Regions from separate parts of the Cedecea selenatireducens genome, predicted to be linked through region 1. Evidence: predicted binding sites of a transcription regulator. Region 1 holds the regulator's gene; the other holds the start of a gene.
The links. The regulator LexA, encoded in region 1, represses DNA repair genes until DNA is damaged. The targets are predictions, from matches to a motif close to TNCTGTATGTACATACAGNA.
Positions count from the first base shown of each region.

Region 2: ACE38U_RS01185 (YebG family protein) is a predicted target of LexA. The motif match lies at 2,313-2,332, and genes of this name have one in related genera.

Region 1 covers NZ_JBHIKW010000003.1:472,876-478,943, reverse strand. Annotated here, with positions in the region: gene ubiC (chorismate lyase) at 145-654, shown strand; gene ubiA (4-hydroxybenzoate octaprenyltransferase) at 654-1,526, shown strand; gene plsB (glycerol-3-phosphate 1-O-acyltransferase PlsB) at 1,593-4,022, opposite strand; gene ACE38U_RS07710 (diacylglycerol kinase) at 4,154-4,522, shown strand; gene lexA (transcriptional repressor LexA) at 4,632-5,240, shown strand; gene dinF (MATE family efflux transporter DinF) at 5,316-6,068, shown strand, end outside.
Region 2 covers NZ_JBHIKW010000001.1:249,484-255,551, forward strand. Annotated here, with positions in the region: gene ptrB (oligopeptidase B) at 1-1,025, opposite strand, end outside; gene ACE38U_RS01180 (tellurite resistance TerB family protein) at 1,149-1,826, opposite strand; gene ACE38U_RS01185 (YebG family protein) at 1,946-2,296, opposite strand; gene purT (formate-dependent phosphoribosylglycinamide formyltransferase) at 2,433-3,611, shown strand; gene kdgA (bifunctional 4-hydroxy-2-oxoglutarate aldolase/2-dehydro-3-deoxy-phosphogluconate aldolase) at 3,681-4,322, opposite strand; gene edd (phosphogluconate dehydratase) at 4,380-6,068, opposite strand, start outside.

The DNA of each region.
Region 1 (6,068 bases):
ACAGGGGGGTTGTACTCCCTTACCTAAGATTGCTCTTCTGTTGCTCAATTGTTGCGATATTTGCCGCGGGTGCTGCCATTGTCTGCCCCCACGGGGATGTTCTGCGTTACAATGCCTCCAGGTTATATATCGGAGAGTATTCCCATGTCCGACGCGCTGTCGCCGTTGCGCGCCCTGAATTTCTTTACGGAGGTCCCGCAAGGGCTTAGCTCCGCTTATCTTGACTGGCTCTTGCTGGAAGATTCGATGACGAAACGCTTCGAACAGCACTGCAGCAAAGTCACCGTCCGCATTGTGCGCGAAGGTTTTTTCCCGGCCGGCAGTGATATGCCTGAAGTCGGGCTATTGCCTGCTTCTGAGCGCTACTGGCTGCGGGAAATTATTCTCTGTGGTGATGATGAACCCTGGCTACTTGGGCGCACCGTTGTGCCTGAAACCACGCTAGAGGGTCCCGAGTTGGCCTTGCAAAAGCTTGGCAATACGCCGCTCGGGCGTTACCTGTTTAGCTCATCAACCCTGACGCGCGACTACATCGAAATTGGCCGCAGCGCTGAACTTTGGGGGCGTCGCTCCCGGCTGAGACTCTCCGGCAAACCGCTGCTGCTGACCGAACTGTTTTTGCCAGCGTCTCCGCTGTACGAAGAGGAAAAATAATGGAGTGGAGTCTTAACCAGGGAAAGCTTCTGGCCTACCACCGGTTGATGCGCACCGATAAGCCAATCGGCGCTCTGCTGTTGCTGTGGCCAACATTGTGGGCGCTTTGGGTTGCAACGCCGGGCCTGCCGTCGCTGATGAACCTGATTGTCTTTATCGCTGGCGTCTGGCTGATGCGCGCCGCAGGCTGCGTCGTGAATGATTATGCCGACCGTAAGTTCGACGGCCACGTTAAGCGCACCGCGCAGCGCCCGTTGCCCAGCGGGGCGGTTTCAGAGAAAGAAGCGAAGATCCTGTTTGTCGTGCTGGTGGGCCTTGCCTTCCTGCTGGTGCTGACGCTCAACACCATGACTATCCTGCTGTCGATAGCAGGGCTGGCGCTGGCATGGGTGTATCCGTTTATGAAGCGCTACACGCATTTGCCTCAGGTGGTGCTGGGGGCGGCTTTCGGCTGGTCTATACCAATGGCCTTTGCCGCGGCTAGCGAGTCTGTGCCGCTCAGCTGCTGGCTGATGTTCCTGGCGAATATTTGCTGGACCGTGGCGTATGACACACAGTATGCAATGGTCGATCGTGACGATGACCTGAAGATTGGCATTAAGTCGACGGCTATTCTGTTTGGCCGTCACGACAAGCTGATTATCGGCCTGCTGCAAATCGCGACCATGGTGCTGATGGGAGTAGTTGGCTGGCTAAACGGCCTGGGTGGCGCGTTCTACTGGTCAATTTTACTGGCGGGTGGATTGTTTATTCATCAGCAAAAACTCATCGCCAGGCGCGAGCGTGAAGGCTGCTTTAAAGCGTTTATGAACAACAACTACGTGGGCCTGGTACTGTTTATTGGGCTGGTACTGAGCTACCTGCATTTCTGAGTGCTCAGGCAATAAAAAAGGCGGGTCGACGCATAATGCCGACCCGCCTTTTTAGTTTCTATCGAATCAGGAAACAGCGTCCTGGGAGGCTGAGCTCTCGATAGTCAGACGTACATCCGAGGTCACCAGGTCTGCCAGCATCTGGTACACCTTGATGGTTTCGGTCGCGTCTGCATCTCCGGTATCGCTAATGTAGCCCTCATCGCGCAGGGTCAGTACCAGCGAGGTAAAGACGGCTTTATCAAAGAACTCTGGGGCGTTAATGCCGTGCAGAACGGACAGACGCTGCGCCACCGTACGGCTTTCACGCTCCAGCGTCCCGCGGTTGATCGACGGGTTGGCGCTCAGCTGCCAGAAGGTAATGGCATAACGCTGAACCGTCTCGCGCACGCCCGCTGCCAGAAGCTGCAGAGTGCGAGAACGGTTAGGGTTGATCTGCACTTCATCGTCAACAACCATCACCAGCCCCTGACGTTCCATCTCCGCGATCAGCGCATCAATTTCTCTGCCCAGCTCGCTTTTTTCCCAGCGCAGGAACAGCTCGGCCTTCAGCATCGGATAAACGACTTCTATCTGACGAAGCAGCTCGGCACGTGAGATATGGCGATGCTGGGTGATGATGGACGCCATCAGCGACGGCAACACCAGCATATGCATGATGTTGTTGCGGTAATAGGTCATCAGCACGGCCTGCTCGCGCGGCAGAATGATGATGTCACCGATGGTGTCTTTCTCCACCTCGAACTTGTTCATCTGCAGGGCGTGGTCGATCAGCGCATTTGCGGAGACCGTTGGGGCGGTAGCGTCCGGAGAATATGGGACGTTGCGCAGCAGGTTCAGGTAGCAGTCCAGCTGTTCGGTGAGCTGTTCACGGGTCAGTGAGCGCTGGCGTGAGGCAAGCAGCGCGGTACAGCACAGGTTCATGGCGTTGGCCGCCCCTGCGTTGTTGATTCTCACCATCAGGTCAGCGGCGATATTGTTCACCGTCGGCGTTAACCAGGCGGGACGAATCGCTTCAATCGGATCGATAGAATCTTTCCATTCCGGCACATGCTGGTTCAGGTAGGCCATCAGCGGCAGCGGTTCACCGAAGTTAACGTAGCCCTGACCCAGGTTACGCAGCTTACTCAGGCCGCGAACCATCTGCATGAAGCTCTCTTTTTCTTTTGTCGCACCGCGCAGTTCTTTCGCGTAAGTGCCCACTTCCATTACGTGCTCGTAGCCGATGTAAATCGGCACCAGGGTAATCGGACGGGTGCCGCCGCGCAGCATTGCCTGAATCGTCATCGACAGCGTGCCGGTCTTCGGATCCAGCAGGCGACCGGTACGGGAACGGCCACCCTCGACAAAGTACTCCACGGAATAGCCACGGCTGAACAGCTCGCCGAGGTACTCGCGGAACACCGTAGAGTAAAGCTTGTTGCCCTTGAAGGTACGACGAATAAAGAAGGCGCCCAGGCGGCGGAAAATCGGGCCGGCCGGCCAGAAGTTCAGGTTAATCCCGGCGGCGATATGCGGCGGAACCAGCCCCTGGTGATAAAGCACGTAGGAGAGCAGCAGATAATCCATGTGGCTGCGGTGGCAGGGCACATAGACAATTTCGTGGCCGTCGTGGGCAAGCTGGCGCACGCGCTCGGCGTTGTGCACGTTAATGCCCTGATAGAGGCGGTTCCAGGTTAAGCCTAAAACCCGGTCCGTTAAACGTACGGCTTCGTAGGAGAAGTTGGCGGCAATCTCTTCCATCAGCGCGACGGCGTTTTGCTGCGCTTTTTCGTGGGAGATTTTCTTGCTGCGGGCTTCGTCTTCTACCGTGCGGGCAATCGCTTTTGACGCCAGCAGCTTGTTGAAGAGATCCTGGCGAACCGGCAGACGTGGGCCTACTGCGGCCAGGCGCTGGCGGGCAAAGTGGGTACGCGCCACGCGAGCCAGTTTTTGGGCGATAATTTTGTCGGTGCCGTGTTCGGTCGCCATGCGGCGCAGCGAAACCGGCGGAGAGAAACGGACAAAGCTATCGCGGCCCAGCCACGAAACCGCAAAGAATTTCTGGACGCCGTTCAGGGTACGTAAAGGCGGATTGATTTCCCCTTTCTCGCGTCCTGGGGAGCGGCCAAACATCACGGAAACCGGCACCATCTGCACATCGAGATCCGGGTTGCTGCGGTGCAGATCCAGATAGTCGTGGAACAGTTTTACCGACTCTTCTTTTGGCGTGTAGTAGGTAAAGACGCGCGGGCCGCCGTGGATAAACACGTAGCGCGGCAGCAGTACGCCGTCAATTTCCAAAGGTTCCAGCGGGTCCGGCAGGTCGTGATCCAGGCATTGGGCACGCAGCGTCAGTAGGTCTGCCTTAGAATTGTAGGGCAGGACGTACATAATCGGGCGTGAGGGATCCAGACCGAGCTCGGTTTGCGGATCGGCCGGGATAGACTTGCTTTTTACCAGAACGCTTAATGGTAAATTCAGTAATTTGTAGTAAATTCTTGGCCAGCCTGACATAGATGATGTAAAGCCTCAGGTTAATAATGCAAATGCGCCGCAAGGATATCAGAAACTCTGGGGAATTTCTGTGGCGCTGCGATTTAGACTCAATGAGCATTGACGCTCAATATTTAAAAAGGTTTCCTTTAATGGCGAATAATACCACCGGCATCACCCGCATTATTAAGGCTGCAGGCTACTCATGGAAGGGACTGCGAGCGGCCTGGATCAACGAAGCTGCATTTCGTCAGGAAGGCGTTGCGGCGGTTATTGCCATCGGCATTGCCTGCTGGCTGGACGTTGATCCTATCACCCGCATTTTACTGATTGGCTCGGTGGTGCTGGTGATGATTGTCGAGATCCTTAACAGCGCCATTGAAGCGCTGGTCGACCGTGTGGGCACCGACTACCACGAGCTTTCAGGGCGAGCCAAAGATATGGGTTCAGCCGCGGTATTGATAGCGATTATTCTTGCGGTTGCGACCTGGGCCACCTTGCTTTGGTCACATTTGCGATAGTCCTTCCAGAATAGTTTAAGTCGCTGGTTTTTTGCTTAATTTGTGGTTTCAAATTCGCCCGGGGCTGTATATACTCACAGCATAACTGTATAAACACCCAGGGGGCGGAATGAAAGCACTAACTACCAGGCAGCAAGAGGTGTTTGATCTCATTCGGGATCATATCAACCAGACCGGCATGCCACCTACGCGCGCCGAAATTGCACAACGTCTGGGGTTCCGTTCTCCAAACGCCGCTGAAGAGCATCTCAAAGCGCTGGCGCGTAAAGGTGCCATCGAGATTGTTTCCGGTGCATCACGCGGCATTCGTTTGCTGGTTGAAGAAGAAAGCGGCCTGCCGCTTGTAGGCCGTGTGGCCGCCGGTGAGCCGCTGCTGGCACAGCAGCACATCGAAGGCCACTACCAGGTTGACCCGTCGCTGTTTAAACCGAATGCCGATTTCCTGCTGCGCGTCAGCGGCATGTCGATGAAAGATATCGGCATCATGGACGGCGATTTGCTTGCGGTTCACAAAACGCAGGACGTGCGTAACGGCCAGGTCGTTGTCGCGCGTATCGACGATGAAGTCACCGTGAAACGCCTGAAAAAGCAGGGTAACACCGTGCATCTGCTGCCTGAAAACAGCGAATTCCAGCCTATTGTGGTCGATCTTCGCGAGCAGAACTTTAGCATTGAAGGTCTGGCCGTCGGGGTGATCCGCAACGGTGAATGGCTGTAACACGTCTTCTGGTGGTGCGGTAAACCTGCTGTACCACCCGCTTTAAACCCCTCTATTTTCCTCTGGATCATTCCCATGCGATTCTTCTCGTCAACGGATGGTGCGCTTTGGCGACTGGCGCTGCCGATGATTTTTTCCAATATTACCGTGCCGCTGCTGGGCCTGGTTGACACCGCCGTCATCGGCCATCTCGACAGCCCGACCTATCTCGGCGGCGTGGCTATCGGCGCTACGGCGACCAGCTTCCTGTTTATGCTGCTGCTGTTTCTGCGTATGAGCACCACCGGATTAACGGCGCAGGCGTTTGGCGCAAACGATCCACAGCGGCTGGCGCGCGCGCTGGTTCAGCCGCTGATGCTGGCGCTGATCGCCGGGCTTGCCATCGTGCTACTGCGTTATCCACTGATCACCCTCGCGCTGCACGTCGTTGGCGGCAACGAAGAGGTGCTGTATCAGGCTCGTCGTTTCCTGGAGATCCGCTGGCTGAGTGCCCCCGCATCGCTGGCTAACCTCGTGCTGTTGGGCTGGCTGCTGGGCGTTCAGTATGCGCGGGCACCGGTGATCCTGCTGGTGGTGGGAAACCTTATCAATATCGTGCTCGATCTTTGGCTGGTGATGGGGCTGCACATGAACGTGCAGGGGGCGGCGCTGGCGACGGCGGTGTCTGAATACGCCACGTTTTTCATCGGCCTGCTGATGGTGCACAAAGTCCTGAAGCTGCGCGGCATTAGCTGGGCACGCCTTAAAACGGCCTGGCAGGGGGATCTACGCAAGCTGCTGGCACTGAACCGCGACATCATGCTGCGTTCGCTGCTGCTGCAAATATGC
Region 2 (6,068 bases), on a different contig from region 1:
TGGCGCAGGCTGGTTAGCCCCTGCTGTCGCTCTTCAACCACCAGCCAGTCGCGAAACAGCGTGAAGTCCTCGAGCATGACCTGCTCCCGCGCGGCAATCAGCGTTTCCCACTGCTTCTCATCCCGGACGGTGCTGCGATAAAGACCGAAATTTTTGCCGTCTTTGTTAGAGCGAATGTAGAAACCGTGCTGATAGTGATCGACCGTATATTCATGATCTTTCCGGCGAGGCGTAAACACGTGAGGCTCGGCGTCAGCAAGCTCTGCATCCAGCAACAAAACCTCACTCGTCGTCGCGCTGGCAAGATGGATGACAACAAAATGCTGCGAGGTCGTTTTATGCAGGCTGACGTAAAAAGCGTCATCTTTCTCTTCATACACCAGTTGATCGTCGGCAACCGGGTGGCCAGGCGTGTGCCGCCAGACCTGATAAGGCAGCAAGGTTTTGGGGTGTTTTCGCACGTAGTAAAGCGTGACGGAGTCATTTGCCCAGACAAAACTGGTCGAGACGTTTTCAAGCAGCTCAGGATACCAGTTTCCGGTTTTTAAATTGCGCAGGCGCAGACCAAACTGGCGGCGAGACAGGTAATCCTCCGCCAGCGCCATAACGGTATTATCCGGCGTGATAGCAAGCCCGCCCATGGTGTAGAACTCGCTGTGGGCGGCGCGCTGGTTGGCATCCAGCAGAACTTCCCAGCCCTCCCACTCTTCGCGAACCGCAGACTGCCGTTGATAAATCGCGTACTCATTTCCCTTCTCGTAAACCTGACGGTAGCGGAAGCCGTTTTTCACATAGGGCGCAGAAACATCGTGAGGTGGAACACGAGCGATCATCTCTTTGAGCAATTGATCCTGCAGGGCTCGCTGGCTCTCCATGATTTTTTTGCCGTAGTCGTTTTCCAGTTCGAGGTACGCCAGGACTTCGGGATCGGCACGGTCATCATCACGTAGCCAATAGTAGTTATCCAGGCGGGTATCGCCATGAAGCGTCATAGCGTGAGGAATTTTTTTGGCTTTGGGTGGCATCACTTTCAACATTTTCCGTTTAACACCCCGTAAGGGTGGCAAATTCAGCCGAGCTTGCAAGCGGAACCTGAAGGATTAAAAGAAAAAGCCGGGCAGAACCCGGCAGATTGGGAATCAGAGGGATTAAACCGGGAGCGCCTGTTTTTGCTGCTGAAGATCCTGCTCGATGCCTGCCCGGACATCCTGAGGAATGTTTAACGCATCACCCAACGCGCTCAGATAGCTGCGCTCCATAAAGTGATCGATATCGATGGCGGTGCAGCTCAGGTAATAAATCTCCAGCGCCTCTTCCTCGTTTCTAACGCCCTGAGCAAGCAGCTGTGGATCTAAAGGCCTGTCGATGGCCCGCTCGACCAGCGCTTTGCCTTCACCCTCGATGCCCACTTCACGCAGCTGCTGTTCGATAAACTGACGCTCCTTCGCGTCAATATGGCCGTCGCTTTTGGCGGCAAAGACCAAAGCCGTGATCAGCCGTTCAGTTCGAACATCAACCGACGAGTGCGGCTCGCTATAAGCCGCAGTAGCAGGCTGATTCTGGCGAACCCGCTCTTTGTATTTGTTCCATAGCACGCTACCGGCGACGGCCCCGCCGCCAACCAATAAGGCGCTGGTGCCGTATTTAGTTAGCAGTTTGCGCGAGGATTTGCTTGCCAGCAGTAACCCGGCTAATCCGCCCAGCGCCCCCGGCACCAGAAGCTTGCTAAGCCCTTCCGGGCCAGCACCGGCCGCAGGCTGCGAAGAGTGTTGGGAGGAGGTAGATTGCCCCAGTAAAGACTGAAGCTGCTGTAACCAGTTATTCATGACGGGTACCTTTTGTTGGCTTAACTCGTCGAGAGTAGGTCACGGGACGTCAAGAAACGTCGGTCAGCGCTAAAGATGGGAAAAGAATAGCGCCGGCGGCCCGGCGCATGCAGCAAAAATTACGCTGCTTTAGTCCGTTTACGTCCAGGGTGTTCGCTGACGTTATCTTCCGCAGCCGGCGCTTGCTCAGCCTCAGTAGCTTCTGTTTCAGGCTCAGCCGGATTTAACTGTGGCTCCGGTAGCTTGCCGTTTTTCAGCACGCCCGCCAGCAGATCCTTGTTTTCCGCCATCCACATTGCCAGGGTATCGCTTTGTCCTTCCTCAAGCGTAAGCGGGCTTTGCTGCAGCCATTCGCCAAGCACTTCGGCCAGATCCAGCATTTTGTCGTAAGCGTCAGCGTCCTTTTTACTGGCAAAGGCCATTTTTTCTTGTCCCTCTCTCACCACCACGTATTTAATCTCGACCGCCATTTTGCAGCTCCGTTTCACCTGTTTATTTATCCAGTATATCGCCAATCATTTTATCACACAAGCCGTAAAGCCGCTGCCAACGCAAACGTTTTCGTTTATACTGCCGCGGTCTTTTTCTTTGTTAAGGCTAAATCACATGTCAACGTTGGGAACAGCTCTGCGCCCGGCAGCTACGCGAGTTATGCTGCTGGGTTCCGGTGAATTGGGTAAAGAAGTGGCCATTGAATGTCAGCGTCTCGGGGTTGAGGTTATCGCCGTTGACCGCTATGCGAATGCCCCTGCGATGCACGTTGCGCACCGCAGCCATGTCATCAATATGCTGGATGCCGCTGCATTAAAAGCGCTCGTCGCCGCCGAAATGCCCGACTTTATCGTTCCTGAAATTGAAGCCATTGCCACCGATGCCCTGCTGGAACTTGAAGCGCAGGGTCAGCGCGTGGTGCCCTGCGCTCGTGCGACTAAGCTGACCATGAACCGCGAAGGTATTCGCCGCCTGGCCGCAGAAGAGCTTCAGCTGCCAACCTCCTCCTACCGCTTTGCCGATAGCGAAGAGGCTTTCCAGCAGGCCGTCCAGGAGATTGGCCTGCCTTGTATTGTCAAACCGGTGATGAGTTCATCCGGTAAAGGCCAAAGCTTTATTCGCACCGCCGACCAGTTGGCGAAAGCATGGGAGTACGCGCAGCTTGGCGGGCGCGCCGGTAAAGGCCGCGTGATCGTTGAAGGCGTGGTCAATTTTGATTTTGAAATCACCCTGCTGACCATCAGCGCCGTCGACGGCGTGCATTTCTGCGCGCCAATTGGCCATCGACAGGAAGAGGGCGACTACCGCGAGTCATGGCAGCCACAGCAGATGAGCGATATCGCGCTGGCAAGATCGAAAGAGATTGCGGAGAAAGTGGTCACCGCGCTGGGCGGCCACGGTCTGTTTGGCGTTGAGCTGTTCGTTTGCGGTGATGAGGTGATTTTCAGCGAAGTCTCCCCTCGCCCGCACGATACCGGCATGGTGACGCTGATTTCGCAGGATCTCTCTGAGTTTGCCCTGCACGTTCGCGCCTTCCTCGGCCTGCCCGTCGGAGAGATTCGCCAGTATAGTCCGGCTGCGTCGGCGGTGATCCTGCCCGAACTGCATAGCGACAACGTTAAGTTCAGCAACGTGGGCGCTGCGCTGGGCGGGGGTTTACAGGTTCGCCTGTTTGGCAAGCCGGAAATCGCCGGTAAACGCCGTATGGGCGTGGCGCTGGCAACCGGGAACAACGTCGATGAAGCTATCGCCCGCGCCGTGGCATCTGCCGCGCAGGTGAAGGTAGAAGGCTAAAAAAAAATCGCCCCCAGGTGAGAGCGATTTAATCATTGAGCCCCGCTAAACACGGGGCTTTTTTATGGCTTACAGCTTAGCGCCTTCCACGGCTTCGCGGGCAAGCTTAGTGATGCGATCATAGTCGCCAGCTTCAAGCGCGTCTGCCGGCACCAGCCAGGAGCCGCCGATGCACAGCACGCTTTTCAGCGCCAGGTAGTCACGGTAGTTAGCCGGTGAGATACCGCCGGTTGGGCAGAAACGTACCTGAGAGAACGGGCCAGCAATAGCCTGCAGCGCTTTGGTGCCGCCGTTGGCTTCCGCAGGGAAGAATTTAAACTCTTTCAGGCCGTAGTCCATACCCAGCATCAGTTCAGAAACGGTGCTGATACCCGGGATCAGCGGAATGCTGCCTTCGGTAGCGGCTTTCAGCAGCGGCTCGGTCAGGCCCGGGCTGATGGCGAACTGCGCGCCCGCTTCGGTCACTTCTGCCAGCTGCTGTGGGTTCAGCACGGTACCCGCCCCGATAATCGCGTCAGGCACTTCTTTCGCAATCGCGCGAATGGCCTCGATAGCGCAGGCGGTACGCAGCGTAACTTCCAGCACGCGAACGCCACCTGCAACCAACGCTTTTGCCATCGGCACGGCATGTTCCAGCTTGTTAATGACGATAACCGGCACGACCGGGCCAGTTTTCAGGATCTGTTCTGCTGTTGTTTTCCAATTTTTCATCTGAGCGCCTCTTAGCCAGTTTTAATCTGTTTTCCGTGGGGCATTGCCGCCACGGGCTTAAAATTTAATGCAGGTTGCGCCTTGTTCAGCGCCCGAAAGCTGTTCGCGCAGGGCGCCAAATAGCTCACGTCCGGTCCCTACACGCTCGGCGCTGAGATCCGGGTGATAAGCGGTGCGCGCCGCAAGTACGGCGTCATCCACCAGCAGCGTCAGCTCGCCGGTTTGGCCGTTAACGCGAATAATGTCACCGTCCTGCACCTTCGCCAGCAGCCCGCCATCGTACGCTTCCGGGGTGACGTGGATTGCAGAAGGAACCTTACCTGAGGCGCCGGACAGTCTTCCGTCCGTCACCAGAGCAATTTTGAAACAGCGGTCCAATAATACTCCAAGCGGCGGCATAAGTTTATGCAATTCTGGCATGCCGTTCGCTTTTGGCCCCTGATGGCGCACCACAACTACGCAGTCACGGTCCAGCTTGCCGGCTTCAAACGCCGGTAAGACGTCGTGCTGGCTTTCAAAAATAACCGCAGGCGCCTCGATCACCTGGTTTTCTACCGGCACCGCTGAGGTTTTCATCACCGCACGGCCCAGGTTCCCGCTCAGCACCTTGGTCCCGCCGTGACGGGAGAATGGTTTTTCCATGGTGGCGATAACGTCGGCGTCCAGCGGCTCACTGGCACCTTCACGCCAGGCAAGCTGGCCGTTGTCGAGCCACGGCTCCATGGTGTAATGGTGCAGGCCAAAACCGGCCACGGTATTAACGTCTTCGTGCAGCAGGCCGCCTTTCAGCAACTCGCGCATCAGCACCGGTACGCCGCCCGCCGCCTGGAAGTGGTTAATGTCCGCCGGGCCGTTCGGGTATAAGCGCGCCAACAGCGGCACAATTTCGGAGATGTCGGAGAAGTCATCCCAGTTGATGACGATCCCCGCAGCTCGAGCCATCGCCACGAGGTGCATGGTGTGGTTCGTCGAGCCGCCGGTAGCCAGCAGCGCAACAATGCCGTTCACCACCACCTTCTCATCGATCATCTTCCCAAGAGGCATCCATTCGTTGCCGTTGCCGGTCAGGCGAGTCACCTGGCGGGCGGCAGCATCCGTCAGCGCGTGGCGCAGTTCGGCATCAGGCTGAACAAAGGAAGAACCCGGCAGCTGCATGCCCATGAACTCAACCACCATCTGGTTGGTATTCGCCGTGCCGTAGAAGGTACAGGTTCCCGGCGCATGGTAAGAAGCGGCTTCCGCCTCCAGCAGCGCCAGCCTGTCCACTTTGCCTTCGGCATAAAGCTGGCGAATGCGGACCTTTTCTTTATTCGGCAGGCCGCTGGCCATCGGGCCTGATGGCACGAAAAGCGCAGGTAAATGACCAAACGACAGCGCGGCCATGGTCAGCCCCGGAACAATTTTGTCGCATACGCCGAGGTAAAGTGCACCGTCAAACATGTTATGGGAAAGGCCAACGGCGGTAGACATGGCAATCACTTCGCGGCTCAGCAAGGAAAGCTCCATACCATCCTGCCCTTGAGTGACCCCGTCGCACATCGCCGGTACGCCGCCCGCAACCTGCCCCACGGCGCCCACGGAGTGCAGCGCTTTGCGGATTTGCTCAGGATAATGCTCATACGGCTGATGCGCGGACAGCATGTCGTTGTAGGAGGTAACGATCGCAATATTGTTACGCAACATGCTTTTCAGCGCCGCCTTATCGTCCGGCTGGCAGGCAGCGAAACCATGCGCCAGGTTACCGCA